3 regions of the Cyclobacterium sp. L-R genome follow, and region 2 is predicted to be linked to each of the others. Evidence: riboswitches for the same ligand, from Rfam matches in the RefSeq annotation. Region 2 holds a riboswitch; each other region holds the start of a gene.
The links. Region 2 has a riboswitch for thiamine pyrophosphate ahead of thiS (sulfur carrier protein ThiS). Riboswitches for the same ligand answer to the same signal wherever they lie in the genome.
Positions count from the first base shown of each region.

Region 1: it holds a riboswitch for thiamine pyrophosphate, as region 2 does, so the genes downstream of both, AC13EX_RS01535 (class I SAM-dependent methyltransferase) here and thiS (sulfur carrier protein ThiS) in region 2, are expected to answer to the same signal.
Region 3: it holds a riboswitch for thiamine pyrophosphate, as region 2 does, so the genes downstream of both, AC13EX_RS05720 (TonB-dependent receptor) here and thiS (sulfur carrier protein ThiS) in region 2, are expected to answer to the same signal.

Region 1 covers NZ_JBSXOH010000023.1:33,344-39,003, reverse strand. Annotated here, with positions in the region: gene AC13EX_RS01540 (D-arabinono-1,4-lactone oxidase) at 1-1,722, opposite strand, end outside; TPP riboswitch at 1,891-1,986, shown strand; gene AC13EX_RS01535 (class I SAM-dependent methyltransferase) at 2,058-2,780, shown strand; gene AC13EX_RS01530 (AIR synthase-related protein) at 2,781-3,833, shown strand; gene AC13EX_RS01525 (thiamine phosphate synthase) at 3,830-4,492, shown strand; gene AC13EX_RS01520 (Trm112 family protein) at 4,473-4,745, shown strand; gene AC13EX_RS01515 (CASTOR/POLLUX-related putative ion channel) at 5,062-5,660, shown strand, end outside.
Region 2 covers NZ_JBSXOH010000084.1:225,849-231,508, reverse strand. Annotated here, with positions in the region: gene AC13EX_RS16785 (hydroxymethylpyrimidine/phosphomethylpyrimidine kinase) at 1-290, opposite strand, end outside; gene AC13EX_RS16780 (thiamine phosphate synthase) at 265-861, opposite strand; gene thiC (phosphomethylpyrimidine synthase ThiC) at 873-2,729, opposite strand; gene thiS (sulfur carrier protein ThiS) at 2,798-3,001, opposite strand; TPP riboswitch at 3,093-3,192, opposite strand; gene AC13EX_RS16765 (hypothetical protein) at 3,562-3,819, shown strand; gene AC13EX_RS16760 (winged helix-turn-helix domain-containing protein) at 3,887-4,756, opposite strand; gene AC13EX_RS16755 (ligand-binding sensor domain-containing protein) at 4,882-5,660, shown strand, end outside.
Region 3 covers NZ_JBSXOH010000050.1:33,090-38,749, forward strand. Annotated here, with positions in the region: gene AC13EX_RS05720 (TonB-dependent receptor) at 1-2,367, opposite strand, end outside; TPP riboswitch at 2,450-2,546, opposite strand; gene AC13EX_RS05725 (fatty acid desaturase family protein) at 2,596-3,663, opposite strand; gene gldD (gliding motility lipoprotein GldD) at 3,788-4,384, opposite strand; gene AC13EX_RS05735 (nitroreductase family protein) at 4,384-4,992, opposite strand; gene AC13EX_RS05740 (TonB-dependent receptor) at 5,018-5,660, opposite strand, start outside.

The DNA of each region.
Region 1 (5,660 bases), on a different contig from region 2:
CAAGCTACCGGTCACACCTTTTACACTTACCAGTTCAATCATACAGGTGTCGTGCTGGTTCATCATGGATAAATGGGCATCACACTGTTTGACAAATCGCAAAGAAAAAGGCGCTGCCAAAAGGTGGTGGTAAGGTTGGGCTTCTTCACAAACTTTGAATATCAAGTCTACGGCATCAAATACCTTTTCCAAAGGAAAACCAAATTCTACAGCATAACCATAAAACTTTAACTCTCCCAATCCCTGATCCAACACAAATCGCGAATCATCCTCAAATCCTCCTCCTTCGTCCCCACGATGATCCACCAGTCTATGTATAGAATTATTGGTCATTGCAGGAATGGCCTGATGGTTTTTATTGAACACCCAAGGTGAAAGCCTTCCTGATATGGCTATTCCAGAGATAAATGAGGAAATATAATTCCTCTCTCTTCCCGCCTGCTCTCTAATCCCTTTTTCACTATAATCTCGGGTAGTCACCAAACATTTTCTTTGTTTTCCATCTTCTGTTTCAGCGGTCAGGTCTCGATAAGGGTTGATCAGAACCTCAAAATGTCTGTGGGCATTGATAAATTTATACACATCCACTTTTTGCATTTCAGCTTTGAGCTCTTCCCAATTGTAGCTGATTCTCTCCTCAAAAAGCCTGTAATTGGGTTGGGCCTCTAAAATCATGGAGAACACAATCCCCATGGAACCAATCCCCACCATTACGGCATTGAATTTCTCATCGTCCTGAATCAGTTCAATTCCATACTTTTTAACCTGATCGTCCTTATTGAATTCGGCAGGATCTGTTATCCCATCGCTTGGTTCTACTCTAAAAATCTTACCTCCCTTTCCCACGATGGTCATGGATCTCGCAAAAACTGAAACAGGGCCGATTCCAATTCCTGATCCATGGGTAGAGGTGGCAATCGCTCCACTGATAGACTGAATGCTTGAACCCCCTTGGTTGATCAAAGCAAAGCCATGATAGGTCAAAGCTTCTATTAGGTGCCTGATCTTGGTTCCTCCTCCAGTTTCAAAAAGGAAATGTTTTTCCACTGATTTTTTATTGCAAAAATTCACTTCTACATCAAAACCATCCTTGTATTCCTTTTTGATCCATTCCTTGGCAATCCGCTGGGTCATGTTCATGTTTTGGGTACAAACCAAAAAATCTTCACACTGGGCCACCGCCGTAAGGGCATGTCCGGAACCTACTGCACGTATTTTTCTGTTTTCTTTTTCTGCATTTTTCACCAACTCACTTACTTCCAACAAGCCTTTATAATCGTAACTATTGCAGGATTCATGTTTAGGTGAAAAATTATCAAATTCTCCATTTCCAAGTACAAAAAACTTCAGTGGCTCCGAAAAATGGTTGCCATACCAATTGCCCCATTTTTGCCTATGTGGTTTGTCTTTTTCAAACAATTCATCTTTGGTCAACTCCTTATCAAGAGACAATATCACCTTTTCATGATCGGCCATTTTTTTATTCAACTGGGATTCAATCAACCTTCTAATATACCTAGGGGTAACAATAAAATTAATGACACTTACCCAGCGATTTCTTTTTGTTCTGGAGCAATGATGAGTGAGGGCATCGTCCAATACTTCAATATGTGCCGGTACGTTCTTTCGGTTAAAAATCACCTGAACCAATAAGCCAAAAAGTACCCAAGACACTACTGTATTACCTTTCTTCCAGGTAATAAATTTTGTTAATGCGGACATGTATCTAATCTTCTATTTTAAAAATCATTAAACAACTATCTAATTTATCGAAAATATTAAAAAACCACATGATTTATGCTTTATTAATTTCAATTTAAAAGCAGTCTTAGTATTGGCATTGGAAAGACTGCTTGCTTTACATGGGTTATTCAATATCTTTGTGGCTGTAAAATATGCACGGGGTGCTTGACGAAAGTCAGGCTGAGATAATACCCGGAACCTGATTTGGATAATGCCAACGTAGGGATGCAAGCCAGATTTCCATTTGTAATTTGAAGCTACATTCTACTGGTTTTGTCCGGTCGGATGTTTTTTTTTTATAAACGAATTACAAAATGGAAATAGAAAAGCAAAAAATGGGGCTGATCCCTCAGCAACAAAGAAACTGGCAAAACAGACCCGAGTGGTTTTTCAACAGAGACCATACAGACACCTATGAACTTTGGTATGAAGGCCGCTACAAAAGGGCTGAGATTTGGCAGAAAAAAGTAATGGAACAGTTGGTAACCAAGGACAAAAGGGTGAAAACCTTATTGGAATTTGGTTGTGGCACCACCAGATTTACCAGGTGGTGGAAAGAAATAGGCATAGAATCTACTGGTGGAGACATCTCTCCTTTAATGCTATCTCAGGCCATCCATTTGTTTGATGGGGATCTGGTAATGGCTGATTCTCACCACATGCCCTTCAAAGACAATACTTTTGATTCCCTTGCCTTTATCACCACTTTCGAATATTACAAAGATCCTGTTAAGGTCATCCGTGAAGCAGCCAGGGTTGGAAAGTATGGGATTGCCATGGGTATGATGAACAAGAACTCCCCCAAAGTACTTCGCCGCAGGGTGCAACAAGTTTTTGGAAAGAACCCTTTTTATGTTACCGCAACATTTTACACCCCAAAACACCTTATCAGGATTATAGAGGAGGCCTTGGAAGGAAGAGATTACACCATTTCCTGGTCTTGTACCGGCTTACCAAAATGGTTTCCTGTTCAGCAATGGAATATGCCTTATGGAGATTTCTTTGGTCTGTATGTGCAATTTAACGACGTTGAATAGATGAGCGAAAAAGCCGGAAAGATTGATGAAAGATTATTGGGTGACTTTATAACCTCCAATTGTGGGACACCCAATAAAAAGGTACTTGTTGGGCCGGGTTTCGGTATTGACGTATCCATTGTAGAGTTGACTGAAGGACAAGCCATGGCGCTCACCAGTGATCCGCTTTCTCTAATCCCAAGCTTGGGCTTACAAGAATCCGCTTGGCTTTCTGTGCACCTGATGGCCAACGACATGGCCACTACTGGTTTCGCACCACAATTTGGGCAATTTGTATTGAACCTTCCTGCTACTTTGAGCCAGGCTGATTTCAAAATTTATTGGCAATATGTGCACGAGTATTGTTCCAAGTTAGGGGTTGCCATTACAGGAGGCCATACGGGTTTTGTAGAAGGTCAAAATTCTACTATCGCAGGAGGAGGCACATTTATATGCATCGCCCCAAAAGATCAGATGCTGGCGACTCCTAAAGCCCAGGCTGGGGACTGTATTTTGGTAACAAAAGGGGCCGCCATCTCGTCTGCTGCTATTTTGGCCATGAGTTTCCCGAAAACAGTAAGCAACAAACTCGGCAAAGAGGTATATCAAGGAGCTTCGGATTCATTTTACCAAACAAGTTCTATCAAAGATGCACTGACAGCCAGAGGAAATGCAGCCGAAAACAATGTCTCAGCCATGCATGATGTCACCGAAGGTGGCGTATTGGGCGCAATCTATGAGTTGGCCAGTGCAGCCAACTGTGGGGCTGTCATTGAAGAGGATTTGATACCTGTCGGAGCAGTGCAGGAAGCCGTTTGTCGCCTTTTCTCCCTTGATCCTTTGCATTGCATTGGAGCAGGTTCCATGATGATTACTTGCAAAAAAGACCAGGTAGAGAAAATAAAAAGTCGCTTGGCGAATGAAAATATTGCCTGTGCTGAAGTTGGCCAACTAACCGCTGCCGAGGAAGGCATTTCAATCTTCAAACAAGGAGAAAAAACGCCAATGATTTATCAATCTGTAGACCCTTACTGGGAGGCTTTTTTTAGTGCATATAAAAACGGATGGCAATGAAAAAACTAAACTTAAAAGCAGATAAAAGTATTTACTTGGTCATTGATCCTTCTGACAAGCCTGAGGCTGTGCTTTTTCCTATTTTGGAACAGTTGTTTACTTTCCCACTTGCTGCTGTGCAAATTTGGGATCATTTTGGAGAAGGTCAGGATGAAGTCGCATTTACAAGTAAAGTCGTGGAATTGGCTTCGGCTTATAACTTCCCGATTTTGGTAAACAACAGATGGGATTTACTCAAAGTGGAAAATGTGGACGGCATCCATTTGGACAGTCTTCCATCGGATTTATCTTCCATCAGTGCATTTTCGGTAAAAAATCACCTGGTAGGACTGACCGTAAACAATGACCTGGAATTGATCCGACAGGCCTTCAAGCTTGGGATGGATTATGTATCCTTTTGCTCAGTTTACCCTACCAAGACCACCCAACATTGTGATTTGGTAAGCTTCGATTCTATCAGAGAAGCAGGTAAAATCACGGACATGCCCCTATTTTTGGCTGGAGGAATCAAAACAGGACATCTTACCGAGCTTCAATCTCTTCCCCACTCGGGAATTGCTTTGATTTCGGGGGTGATGCAAATGGAAAACCCTGTGGCCGCATTGCAAAATTATTTTAATCACTACAATCAAAATAACGATGAGATTATCAACCATTAATAAATTGTGTTGCCCTTTTGATAAAGCCGATCTAGAATTGACAAGTATTACAGAAGATACAGAGAAAAGAATTCTAGAAGGCTGGTTACACTGCAAGGAATGCAAAAGAATTTACCCAATAGTAAAAGGCTTACCCATAATGAATCCGGATGAGTACAGAGAAGTAGATCTAGAAAAACCATTGCTTGAAAAATGGAGCAAACACCTAGAAGGGAAAACGGTTCAGAATTTTCGCTTGATCGAAGGAAACTAAGGGCTATAGTCCATAATCATTTTACCCGGGCAATGTAATTACTAGGTATTTACATTGCCCGGTCACTTTTCTTTTTCCTTTACCCCTACCCTTTTCTATTTTCATTTTTACGGACTTTTTAAATATTTACCCCTCCCATTCCATTAACCACCGCCCTACAACTCCAAGCCAATTCAGTTTCTACTTCCATCTGAAAAGGCAGATCCATACTGAATTTGAAATTTATATTTCCAGACAGCCACTCTGAATAACAATATCGATTATTGTAACTTAATATTTATATTGAGGGACGGAAAGAACACCTGTTTAAAATTATATGCGATTAAAAAGACCTAGAATTCGGCGGAAAATCTTGTTTACACTGGAAAGGCAGTTGGTAAAAGGGGCACAATACCAGCTTTTAGTTGTGGCCGCCTTGATAGGTATGATTTCAATTATAGGTGGTCTATTGGTGATTCCTACCGATACCCCTTCACAATCTTTGGGCGAGGCTGTATGGTGGGCATTCCTAAGGCTCACAGATCCCGGTTACCTGGGAGATGATGAAGGCAATTGGCGTCGTTTTATTTCCACCCTGCTCACAATAGCGGGTTATGTGATATTCCTAGGTTCACTGGTAGCCATCATTACCACTTGGATGAACAGAAAGATTCGCCACTTAGAACAGGGCCTGACCCCAGTAACAGCCAATAACCATTTGGTCATTCTGGGTTGGTCCAATAGAACCATTCATATTGCCGCGGAAATTTTTCAATCCTCTGGGAGATTGAAAAGAATGTTTGAAAAATTCAACATTAAAAAACTAAAACTGATTGTCCTTTCCGAGGAGGTAGGTCCCTTTCAAATGCAGGAATTGAAGGACAACCCGATGATTGGTCGCCGTGCACACGAAATTATTTTGCGCACAGGAGTGGC
Region 2 (5,660 bases):
ACAGTAATTAAAAGCTGTCTATTTTCAATGATCCCAATTTTTACCATTTCCACAGGAAAACTATCGAGCAATAGCTTTAGCTGGTGGAGAATGATTTCTTCGGAATTCCAGTGGCAAGCGCAGAATTGCAGGTCAGTTTGAATAGTATTGGCAGTATTTACGGCCAATCCATAACAGCCTAAACTTTCAACGGTCTTAATATCCCCAAGTAATCCAGCTCCTCCTGATGGGTCGAATCCAGCGATACTCAATACAAATGGCCTGTTATTGGAAAACATTGTTGTACTCATTAAAAATTTCTGTAAAAGCCCCTTGCTTATTATCACTCTGCCATATGGCTCCTAATATTGCTACACCACCGTATCCCAGTTCCTCGGCTTTGCAAATTTTCTCTGTTTTAATTCCACCTAAGGCGATTGTTTTGAAAGGCAATTTTTTTACATCAAATCCCTGCCCTTCATATCCGTCTTTAGAAATAGAAGTGAAAACTGGACTCAAAAAACTATAATCAAATAATGAAGCTTCATTTTTTATCTTTTCAGGATCGTGAAACGAGGAACTCACAGTAAAACCTCCTATTTTGTACCGCTCTATATACTGAACCAGCTCCTTCTTTTTACTTCTTAAATGTTCCGTCAAATGAATTCCCTTAACAGGAAAAGACGCAGCTAAACGATGATGTTGATGGAGTACCATTTTCCGAAGGTAACTTTCTTCATATCCAGACAACCATGACCGTAATTCTTCTTCCGATATTTCGGGTTTTCGAACATGTAAAAGTGACAGTCCACTCTCAAAAAATTGAGTGAGTTGTTCCTTTTCAGTATCGCTGTTTTTTTCCAGAGTGATGAGGACAAGCATCTAAATCGCTATTAAAGATAAACCTGGCTTCCTTTATCCTTGAATTCTTGCGATTTCTTTTTCATGCCTTCTTCAATCGCTTCTTCGGTATCCATGCCATTTTCTTCCGCAAATTTCCGTACATCTTGGGTGATCTTCATGGAGCAGAAATTGGGACCACACATAGAACAGAAATGTGCTACTTTGGCATTATCAGAAGGTAAAGTTTCATCGTGATAAGCCCTGGCGGTATCTGGATCAAGTGCAAGATTAAATTGATCTTCCCATCGGAATTCAAATCTCGCTTTACTCAAAGCATCATCCCTATGCTGTGCTCCAGGATGTCCTTTTGCCAGATCGGCTGCATGTGCTGCAATCTTATAAGTAATCACACCTTCTTTAACATCGTCTCGGTTTGGTAAACCTAAATGTTCTTTTGGTGTCACATAGCAAAGCATGGCACATCCATACCAGCCGATCACGGCGGCACCGATACCACTAGTGATGTGGTCGTATCCGGGTGCAATATCTGTGGTTAATGGCCCTAAAGTGTAAAAAGGAGCTTCCCCGCATACCTCCAGTTGCTTATCCATATTTTCCTTGATCATATGCATTGGAATATGTCCTGGACCTTCAATTATACACTGTACATCATGTTTCCATGCTATCTTAGTAAGTTCTCCTAAAGTTTCAAGCTCTGCAAATTGCGCATAGTCATTGGCATCGGCAATACTCCCGGGACGTAGGCCATCTCCAAGAGAAAAAGAAACGTCATAGGCCTTCATGATTTCACAAATATCCTCAAAGTGCGTATATAGAAAGCTTTCTTTGTGATGGGCCAGGCACCATTTTGCCATTATGGAACCTCCACGGGAGACCAGTCCGGTAACCCTTTTGGCAGTATGCGGAACATAGGCCAAACGGACCCCAGCATGAATGGTAAAATAATCCACCCCCTGCTCAGCTTGCTCAATGAGGGTATCCCTAAAAATTTCCCAAGTAAGCTCTTCTGCTTTTCCATTTACTTTTTCTAGTGCCTGATAAATAGGTACTGTTCCAATAGGTACGGGAGAATTTCTTAAAATCCACTCCCGTGTTTCATGGATATTCTTTCCGGTGGAAAGATCCATAATTGTATCTGCTCCCCAACGACAGGCCCATACCGCTTTCTCCACTTCTTCCTCAATAGAAGAAGATACCGCTGAATTTCCAATGTTAGCATTGATCTTTACCAGGAAATTACGGCCAATAATCATTGGCTCATTTTCGGGGTGATTGATATTGGAAGGAATAATTGCTCTTCCACGCGCCACTTCTTCCATTACAAATTCTGGAGTAATGGCTTTTGGAATGCTCGCCCCAAAACTATTCCCAGGGTGTTGATCTGAAATCTGTTTGATTTTTTCCAGTTTCTGATTTTCACGAATGGCGATAAACTCCATCTCAGGTGTAATGATGCCTTTCCGTGCATAGTGCATCTGGGTAACGTTTTTTCCAGGTTGCGCCTTTAAAGGTTTTCTATTCCTTTTGAAACGCAGCCCATCCAATTTTGAATTTTCTTCCCTTTCCCTACCATAGGCAGAAGAAAGCCCCCCTAATTGCTCGACATCTTCCCTGCTGGAAATCCAACTGTTTCGTAAAGGCATAAGCCCCTTACGCACATCAATCTCAACTGAAGGATCTGTATATGGGCCGCTGGTGTCATAAACAAGAACCGGTTCATTCTTCTCTACTTTTCCGTTAAATTTGTCCACAGTATCACTTAGGAAAATTTTTCTCATTGGAACCTTAATGTCCGGATATAATTCCCCACTAACATAGCTCTTTTCTGAATTTGGAAAAGGTGCACGACTAATGACGTGCTGGTTTGGCGTCTGGTCCTTTTTCATAGGTAGAATAATTTTTGTATTTGATAATTTCTTCTGCAGAAGAAACCTTCCGCAGCCTTCATTTTATATTACCCGCCCTGTGTTGCCCTTATCACAAGCACATTTTCACCTTCTGCCAAAGCACGACTGCTCCATTCATTTTTAGAGATAATTTCATTGTTAACGGCAACAGCGATTCCTTTGTCAGAAATATCAAGCTGCGTCAACAGGTCCTGAAGGCTAGTTTGTGAAGGCAAAGTATGGCGGGTATTATTTACGTTTACAGTTATCATTTTTGAAAATTAAATGGCTGTAAACCAGAGGGGAATCCCTATAGAAAAAGTATATACAAAAATCACCATTCCCTAAAGAATGACATGATACAAATGCAGAAAGACTTTTCCCTTCGCCGGTATTAGCCGGAATCAGGTTCAAAGGGTCTTATCTCAGCCAGTCCTAAAGACCAGCACCCCTAAAGTTTACGTGACCAAAGGTAGAAGAATTTTATAAAAATAAAAACACCAGTGTCTGAAAGAGATTTTAAAAACCAGGGTAAGCCTGCATAAGTGTAGCCCATACCTTTCTCAGCTGATGTCTTTTATTCTCATAAGAATGAAAAAAGATAACATTTTATATTGTTATTTAAATCTCTCTTCACCCCAGTTCAATGCTGTCCTAAATAATTTTTGATTTATCATTTGGTCTGTACTTGGATAGCAATTGGGCACCTCTTAAGTAGATTGAGAAAACAGATCCCAATGTACTACACTCTGGAGTGGTATGCCTGGTTCCATAAATGGGCTTATCAAGCCATTTATGCAATACGATTTTAACAAAAATAAAGGCGACCAGATTGGACAGATATCACCCGAATTTTGCTATTGTCTTTATGGCTTTGACCAGAAGGATGCAGATCAACGCCGTCCATATCTATATTATTACCGCATTTTTTAAGGTCTCCCCTCGCTGTGGTTTACGCCTTCCTCAGGCTGGTTTCGCAAAACACCCTTCTATTATTTCCAATTTGCAATTGGAAATGTACGGAATTATCAATGATCTAGGTCTATTTCTCCCAAATGCAAATAGTCCTGAAGCTCAGCGAATTTTGTAGAAATATCAACCTCCATAATTATCAATTTAAAACACCAGTTGCAGCATCAATATGTTTCCGGCACTTTTTAATTTACCTGAAGTACATACCCCCTACCTCGAATATTTTTGAGTTGAATATTCGGGTCTAGCAATAGCTTTTTGCGAAGTTTGGAGACAAACATATCCAGGCTTCTGCCCACAAATACCCCCTCATCTTCCCATATTTCTTTTAGCAGGTGGTCTCTCTCAAGCATTTCGTTTGGGTGCAAGGCAAATAGGGTTAGCAACTTATTTTCTTTTTGGGAAAGTTGGATTTCCTCTGTTCCAATTTTCAAAAGCTGTTTACTGTGATACAGTTCAAACTTCCCGATACCCACGGATTGACTATTGCCCATGTGCTTACTCTTGCTGGGCTTAAGTGCATTTTTATTGTATATCAACAAAAAGCCAAAGGCCAAAATCCCAATGATGATCGGTACAGAAAAGTTGGATACCCTCATTGTATTGTGATCAAACCGGATTTTGATGCTATAGCAATCTTTTGGCTGCAAACGTCCCTGACATGGAATTAGGGTTTTGTCTTTGTGACTGGACATTTGATAACTGTAAACAACCTGATTGTCTATGCATTCCACAACATTAACTTGGTATTTACCTTCAGCTTTTTTGCCCACCAAGCCTTCCCCCAAACCCTTATGAATAACTTTAACCAAACTGTCCGGGTCAAATTGGAAGGGGTTTTCAAATACAATACTATATTCACTCTCGCTGATTCTCTTGATTGGCAAAACCCTAGAAGTGCTATCTCCTGAGGCAAGCAAGATTTGGTGTCCCACATTCCTCAACCTGATTTCTCTGTTTTCTGCAAAATCATCTGACTTCCATGGCCACAGAAGGATCATGGTAAAAATCATGGTGAATATTCCGATTCCGGCAGGTTGTATCAGTTTTTTCATTACTCAAATATAAGGTTAAATAGAAGTCATCTTTCAATTTTACCTTGATTTACAATCTTTTTACATTCTATTTACCATCTTGACTTTGGATAGCTTTAGGTTTGGACCTGCTTAACAAATAAAAAATGAAAAAACACTTAAGATTATTTTCCTGGCTAATGCTGTTGGTTTTTAACACTTCATGTAAAGATCAAGTCAAAAATGACCAAGAAAAAAACCAATCCAATTTCCAAAGCAATAATTCAAACACTTCCAACGCTCCTAATTCAATCGTACGTAATATAGTGCAAGATGGCAAAGGCAACATTTGGATGGCTACCTGGGAAGGGGTGTTTCGGTATGATGGAAAGTCCTTTACCAATGTAACAAAGCAAGTAAGTTCAGCTCGCTTCTTTTCAGTTTTGGAAGACAGCAAAGGCAATATGTGGTTTGGAAGTATTGGATCAGGTGTATATTATTTTGATGGAAAAGACTTTCAAAATTTCACAACCAAGGAAGGGCTTCCGAATAATGAGATTACCAGCATTTATGAGGACCAAGCAAATAATATCTGGTTGGGCACAAATGGGGGATTGAGCCGGTACGATGGAAAAACTTTTCAGAATTTTATGTTGACCGAAGATTCTATTGTTGAAGATAAAGCAGGGAAAACAGTTCCGAATTTCACCCGCCCACCTAACGAGGTCAATTCCATCATTGAAGACAATACGGGTACTTTTTGGTTTGCCACAAGGGGCAACACCTATCTATATGACGGAAAAACATTTACCATTATAAGCCATAAGGACAAGCCGTTTACCAATGTTCGATCTTTAATCGAAGATAAAAAAGGCACTATCTGGCTAGGTGGAAATGATGGCTTATGGCGCTATGACCCATCGACTTCGCTCAAGGCTGGTGAGGG
Region 3 (5,660 bases), on a different contig from region 2:
TCCTGCCATTGGGTAGTAATAGTTTTCTGCTATACGTTCCATGCCCTGTCCTTCACTGGAAGGAACGAAATAACCAAAGGTATAGCCATTTGGCTCATAAAGGTTGTTGAATAAATTATTAACTTTACCTGAAAAAACCATTTCTTTCACAAAACCTGGTTTCCAAGAATACACAAATCTCAAGTCAGAAGTCCAATAAGCATCCAGGCTTCTTCCCTTTTGCTGTGCATTGTCAAGGAACTGCTGTCCTACATATTTATTAAGTAAACTTACTTCAAGATTCTTCAATAGCCTGAAATCAATAATAGCACTTCCTACAACATCTGGAGAGAAAGCAATGTCGGTATTGGTATAAGTGATGCTTTCCTGCCCTGTAAAATCCCAGTTCTCGTCATACACATCACTGTACTCAGTATAGGAATCAATCTTATTTCGACTAAAAGCAATGTTACCACCTAGCGTCCATTTAGGTGTTAGCACTATTGCACCATCAAGTTCTATACCCGCCCTATAGCTACTGGCGACATTTTCCCGAACATAAGCACCCACATCATTCAATTGTCCGGTCAGCACCAACTGATCTTTATATCCCATATAGTAAAAATTGGCATTGTACTGGAAGTTGGATTTTTTCACCCTGATTCCAGCCTCCACATTTTTAAGTTTCTCTGGTCTTGGAATTTCAGATAATGGAGAGTCAGTAAAATCACTTCTTACAGGCTCTCTATTGGCCACTGCGTAGGAAGCATAAAGGGTTTGACCCGTTCCTGTTTCGTAAGACACACCAAACTTAGGATTGAAAAAGGTATAGGACTGGTTTCCACTAACATCCCTTTGGTCGTTATTTTTCCCATCAAAAGAATAGTCGATTCCTCTTACCTGCATGTCAGCAAACAAATAAAGTCTTTCCTTAACCTCATAGGTCGCCTTGAGGTAAATATTCCGGTCGTCTTTGACAGCTACATTGTTGTAATATTTGTCTCTAATATTGGTATTACCAGTAACGCCCATCCAGATGACTTCACCAAAATGGTCTCCATCATATCGATTGGCTCCACCTCCCAATATAGCGTCCAATCTACCATTGGTTGAAACGTAATTCAGAGAAAAAACGGAACCATAAAAGTCATTGTCCAACCATCTTCTGCGAATAATGTCTGTACTGTTTATTACCTCACTGCCTATTTCAATTGGGGCAAAACCGTAATCTTCCAGATCATCGTCTTCCTTAAACTGTTCATAATAACCCTGTCCAGCAGTATAATGCAATGCAAAATTCGCTTTCAAATTATCCGTCAGTGTTCCTGCATAGATAAACTGATAATGGTTTTGTTGGTAATTGTCAGTTTCATTCTCATAGGTATAACCATTGAATGTCCTGTTGCTTTTAAGTAGGCTTTCCGGTACTCCATTCCAAGCCTGATAGGTTTGTTCGGCTCCTGCAAAGATATTCAGCTTAAACACATGCTTGTCTCCATAATAGCCTCCGGAAACAAAGTAAGATTTAAGGTCAGAAAAAGCCCTGTCAATGTATCCATCAGAAGTAACTTGAGAAAGACGGGCATCTACAGCCCATTTGTCATTGATCAAGCCAGTACCGGCTTTAATGGTATGTTTTCGGGTATTGAAAGAACCATAGGAATTGTCGGTTTCTGCATAGGCTTCTTCCTTTTTGGTGTCGGTCTGAATATTAAGGCTGGCACCAAAAGTAGCAGCCCCATTGGTAGAAGTACCCACTCCACGTTGGATTTGGATATTGTCCACTGAAGAGGCAAAATCTGGCATATTTACCCAAAACACGCCATGAGATTCGGCATCATTCAATGGGATTCCATTAACAGTGACGTTGATCCTGGTTTGGTCTGTTCCTCTGATTCTCAAACCGGTATAACCAACGCCCGTTCCAGCATCTGAGTGAGTAACAATGGAAGGGGTATAATTTAACAATAGTGGCAGATCCTGCCCAAGGTTGTCCTTCCCAAGTGTTTCCTTACTGATGACCTGAAAGGTAGTGGGCGTAGTCTCAGAGGCCCTTGTTCCTGAAACAATAAATTCTTCAGCAGTTAGGGTGGTTGGGTTCAGGGCGATTAATAAATCTCCTTGCTGAGGAAGGGCTACACTTACGTTTTTGGAGGAAAAGCCTACAAAGGTTATGCGTAGGTTTGCCACTTTTTGCTTGATGTCATTAATCTGAAAAGCTCCATCTTGGTCACTTACAGTACCTTTCTGGGTGTTTTCCAGGTAAACAGTAGCTCCAGGAAGAGGCAAGGAAGTTTCAGCATCGGTGATTATTCCCTGTATACTGGTTTGGGCAATAGACAATTGGCACAGCAATAAAAATATTGCTGTAAAACAAATACGATTCATGTTGATAATTTATTCTGGTTAAACATAGCAGAAATGAGGGGACAAATCTCCTTTAGTTGTTTACCCAATAGCATTACGTACGATTAGCTATTTTTCATTTCCCTGCGCCGGCATTATCCGGATCAGGTGATATGGGTATGATCTCAGCCCGTTATATTAAGGCACCCCTAATGATCTTGCCACAAATGTAGCTGGTATTATTTAAAATGACAAATCACGACCTTTAGATCAGGCCGTTCCCAAGCCCTTCAAATGTCTAAAATGAGACCTAAAGGCCCATCTTAATTTTTGATGCTCAAGGTATGGAATGTTATAATCCTTGCAGGTTTGCTTAATGATTTTACTTATAGCCGGGTAATGGATATGTGATACTTTAGGAAACAAATGATGCTCTATCTGGAAATTTAACCCACCCAAAAACCAGGTAAGTAACTTGTATCCAGTGGCAAAATTTGCAGTTGTTCTGATTTGGTGAATCATCCATTCGTCTTCAAGGCAATTGGACACAGGCTCAGGAACAGGGAAAGCCGTTTCTTCCAAGCTATGTGCCAGTTGGAAAACAAGTGTCAGCACTAGCCCTGCGAATAGGCCATATACAAGAAAACCTACTAACCATGGGCCCCATCCAACCATATAAACCGGAATGGCAACAAAAAGCACCAAATGAAGTGCCTTAAAAGCCCAAAAGCTGATATGATCAGACATTTTCATTTTTTGAATAGGCACTATTCCTACTTTTCCGGTAACGTACTTTTTGTAATCTGTGAAAAATACCCAATAGAGGTACAATAAAGAATAGGTGAAGATAAAATAATAGTGTTGAAACTGGTGTATTTTAAATTTCTTTTGACTTGGAGAAAGGCGTAAAAATGGCCTGGCATTCAAGTCATCATCTACACCATCTACGTTTGTAAATGAGTGGTGCACAACATTGTGCTTTGTCTTCCACATGAAAACATTCGCTCCTAGAAAATTTATTGACATTCCGGCCAGAGAATTGACCCAAGGTCGGTCACTAAAACTCCCATGTGCCCCATCATGCATTACATTAAAACCAATAAATGCTGTCAATGCACCCAAAACCAAACATTCTACGAGTCCTAAAATCCAGTGCGGTGTAAAAAAGACCAGGTGAATGTACAACAATACAAATCCAACGACCATGATACCCGCTTTTACGAATAATTCGGAATTTCCTGAACGTGCTAGATTGTGTGCTTTAAAATATTCTGCCACTCTGGATTTTAAATCCTGGTGAAATGTTATTTTAGGTCTGGAGAATTTTGGCGTAGCCATATATTAAATTAAAATTAAATGATTTCGGGTAACATTACTCGGCTTAAGTACACTATTAAAAATAGCCTTAGGTAGGGTTCAATTAAGATATATTAAAGATACCAATTTAATTTGACATTTTCAATTAAAAAGTTAGGGTATTAATTAAATGCATCATGTCAATTTTGATATACTCTATGATTGGAGCCAAGGAGTCATTTTTAACTGCTGTTTGGAAATACAAGGCTCCTCTTAAAAAATGTTGCGTAGAATCTGTAACAAAAAACTGAAATTGAGTGGGCACCTCTCCACTTAATTCTGAGACAAAACCGGTATACCCTCTGGGGGTTAACACTACTGCCTCATCTATACCGTAAGCTTTTACCTGATGCTTGAAGGTAAGGCTCATGGCATCATCCAGATAAGTTTTTAATAAAGCCTTGTCCCAGTTGATCGCTTTGTAAGTCAGGTGCACTCTGGCATCTAAATCTGTGTAATGCACATTGGTCCAGGTCTTCTCTTGCAAGTTAAATGAATCCCTTTCTATTTGTGCATGAACAGAATGTTCAAAATTATAAGGTAAGTTTTTATTTAAGCTAACAAAATCCCGCTTTGGTAGGTCAATTCGGTTATAGCCTTTGGGTTTGGGAAGGTAGTCTTCACTACATGCCCCAATCAAAAGCAAAGCCAACCAACAGATTGCCAAAGCAGGATTTTGAAATTGTCTTTTAATAAAACTCATTATTCTTTTACCCAGGTCACTTTATCCGAAATGGGTGTTCTTTTTCCTTCAGGCCATCCGTCTGATACAGGTTTGGCAATAAAGAAAAAACCCATTAACATGTCTTCTTCACCAAGTCCAAAAAACGGTTTGGCTTCTGGCCAGAAAGTAGGTGCACCTGTACTCCAGTATGCAGCTAATCCTCTAGCACTGGCTGTAAGATACATGTTTTGTACTGACATAGCAACAGCGGCTATTTCTTCCATTTCGGGAAGATTGGCTCGAAGATCCCTTTTCATACCTATTGCGATTACATGAGAAGCTTTTAATGGATTCTCCTTCAATTTGGTATACACGGCTTCTTTGAAAACCCCTGTTTTTTCGCTTCGTTCTTTGTATAGATTGGACTGGTAATCAGCCAGCTTTTTCAATCCCTCACCTGAAAACACCATATAATGCCATGGTTGTGTCAACTTATGAGTAGGGGCCCAATTGGCATTTTCCAAAAGCTCCTTAATAATACTGTCCTCTATGGGATCATTTTCCTTGAATTGGGCCACAAATTGGGACCTTCTGTTGCGGATGATTTTATTGACTTCTTCTATATTGAATACAGGCTTGTTGTTCATATTTTGTTATAATTTTTTTGATCCACTAATATTTTAGACCAACCTTTATTCCTCCGTAAAAGTTTCTTATGGCTGCAGGTTGGTAATACCTACCCCCAAATGGATTGAGGTCATTGCCTAGACTGTAACTGGCATTCGTTAAATTTTGAACCCCAAAATACAATTCCAGGTCAAAAGCTTTTCCAACATCCCCTCTCCATCCTGCTCTTGAGTTCATCAGGTGATAAGACTCCTGAAACACAGTATTGGCATCATTCAAAGGAATGTCATCCACATACTGATGGGTGAAATTCAGGTAAAACCCAGGCTTGGTTTTAATATCCAATTGGTTCACCAAGGTGTGGGGGGCAACGCCAGTGAGGTCGTTTCCACTGTAATCGTTGTCTCCTTTTACAAAGTCCTCAAACTTAAAATAATGACCTGTAAAAGAATGCGTGACTTTCACTTCTTGTACGAAAGACATTTGCTTTCTTACCAGGGCATAATCTACCATCAATTCTATTCCCTTCTGGTTGGTTGCTCCAGCATTTCTAAAGAGCACCACCCCTTGCTCATTGACAAAAGTAGTGATGGTTTCATCCAATTTAAAGTAGAAAACAGAACCATCTACATTGACCCTGCCCTTATTGAAACTTGAGCGGTAACCCAATTCATAATTCACTCCCTTT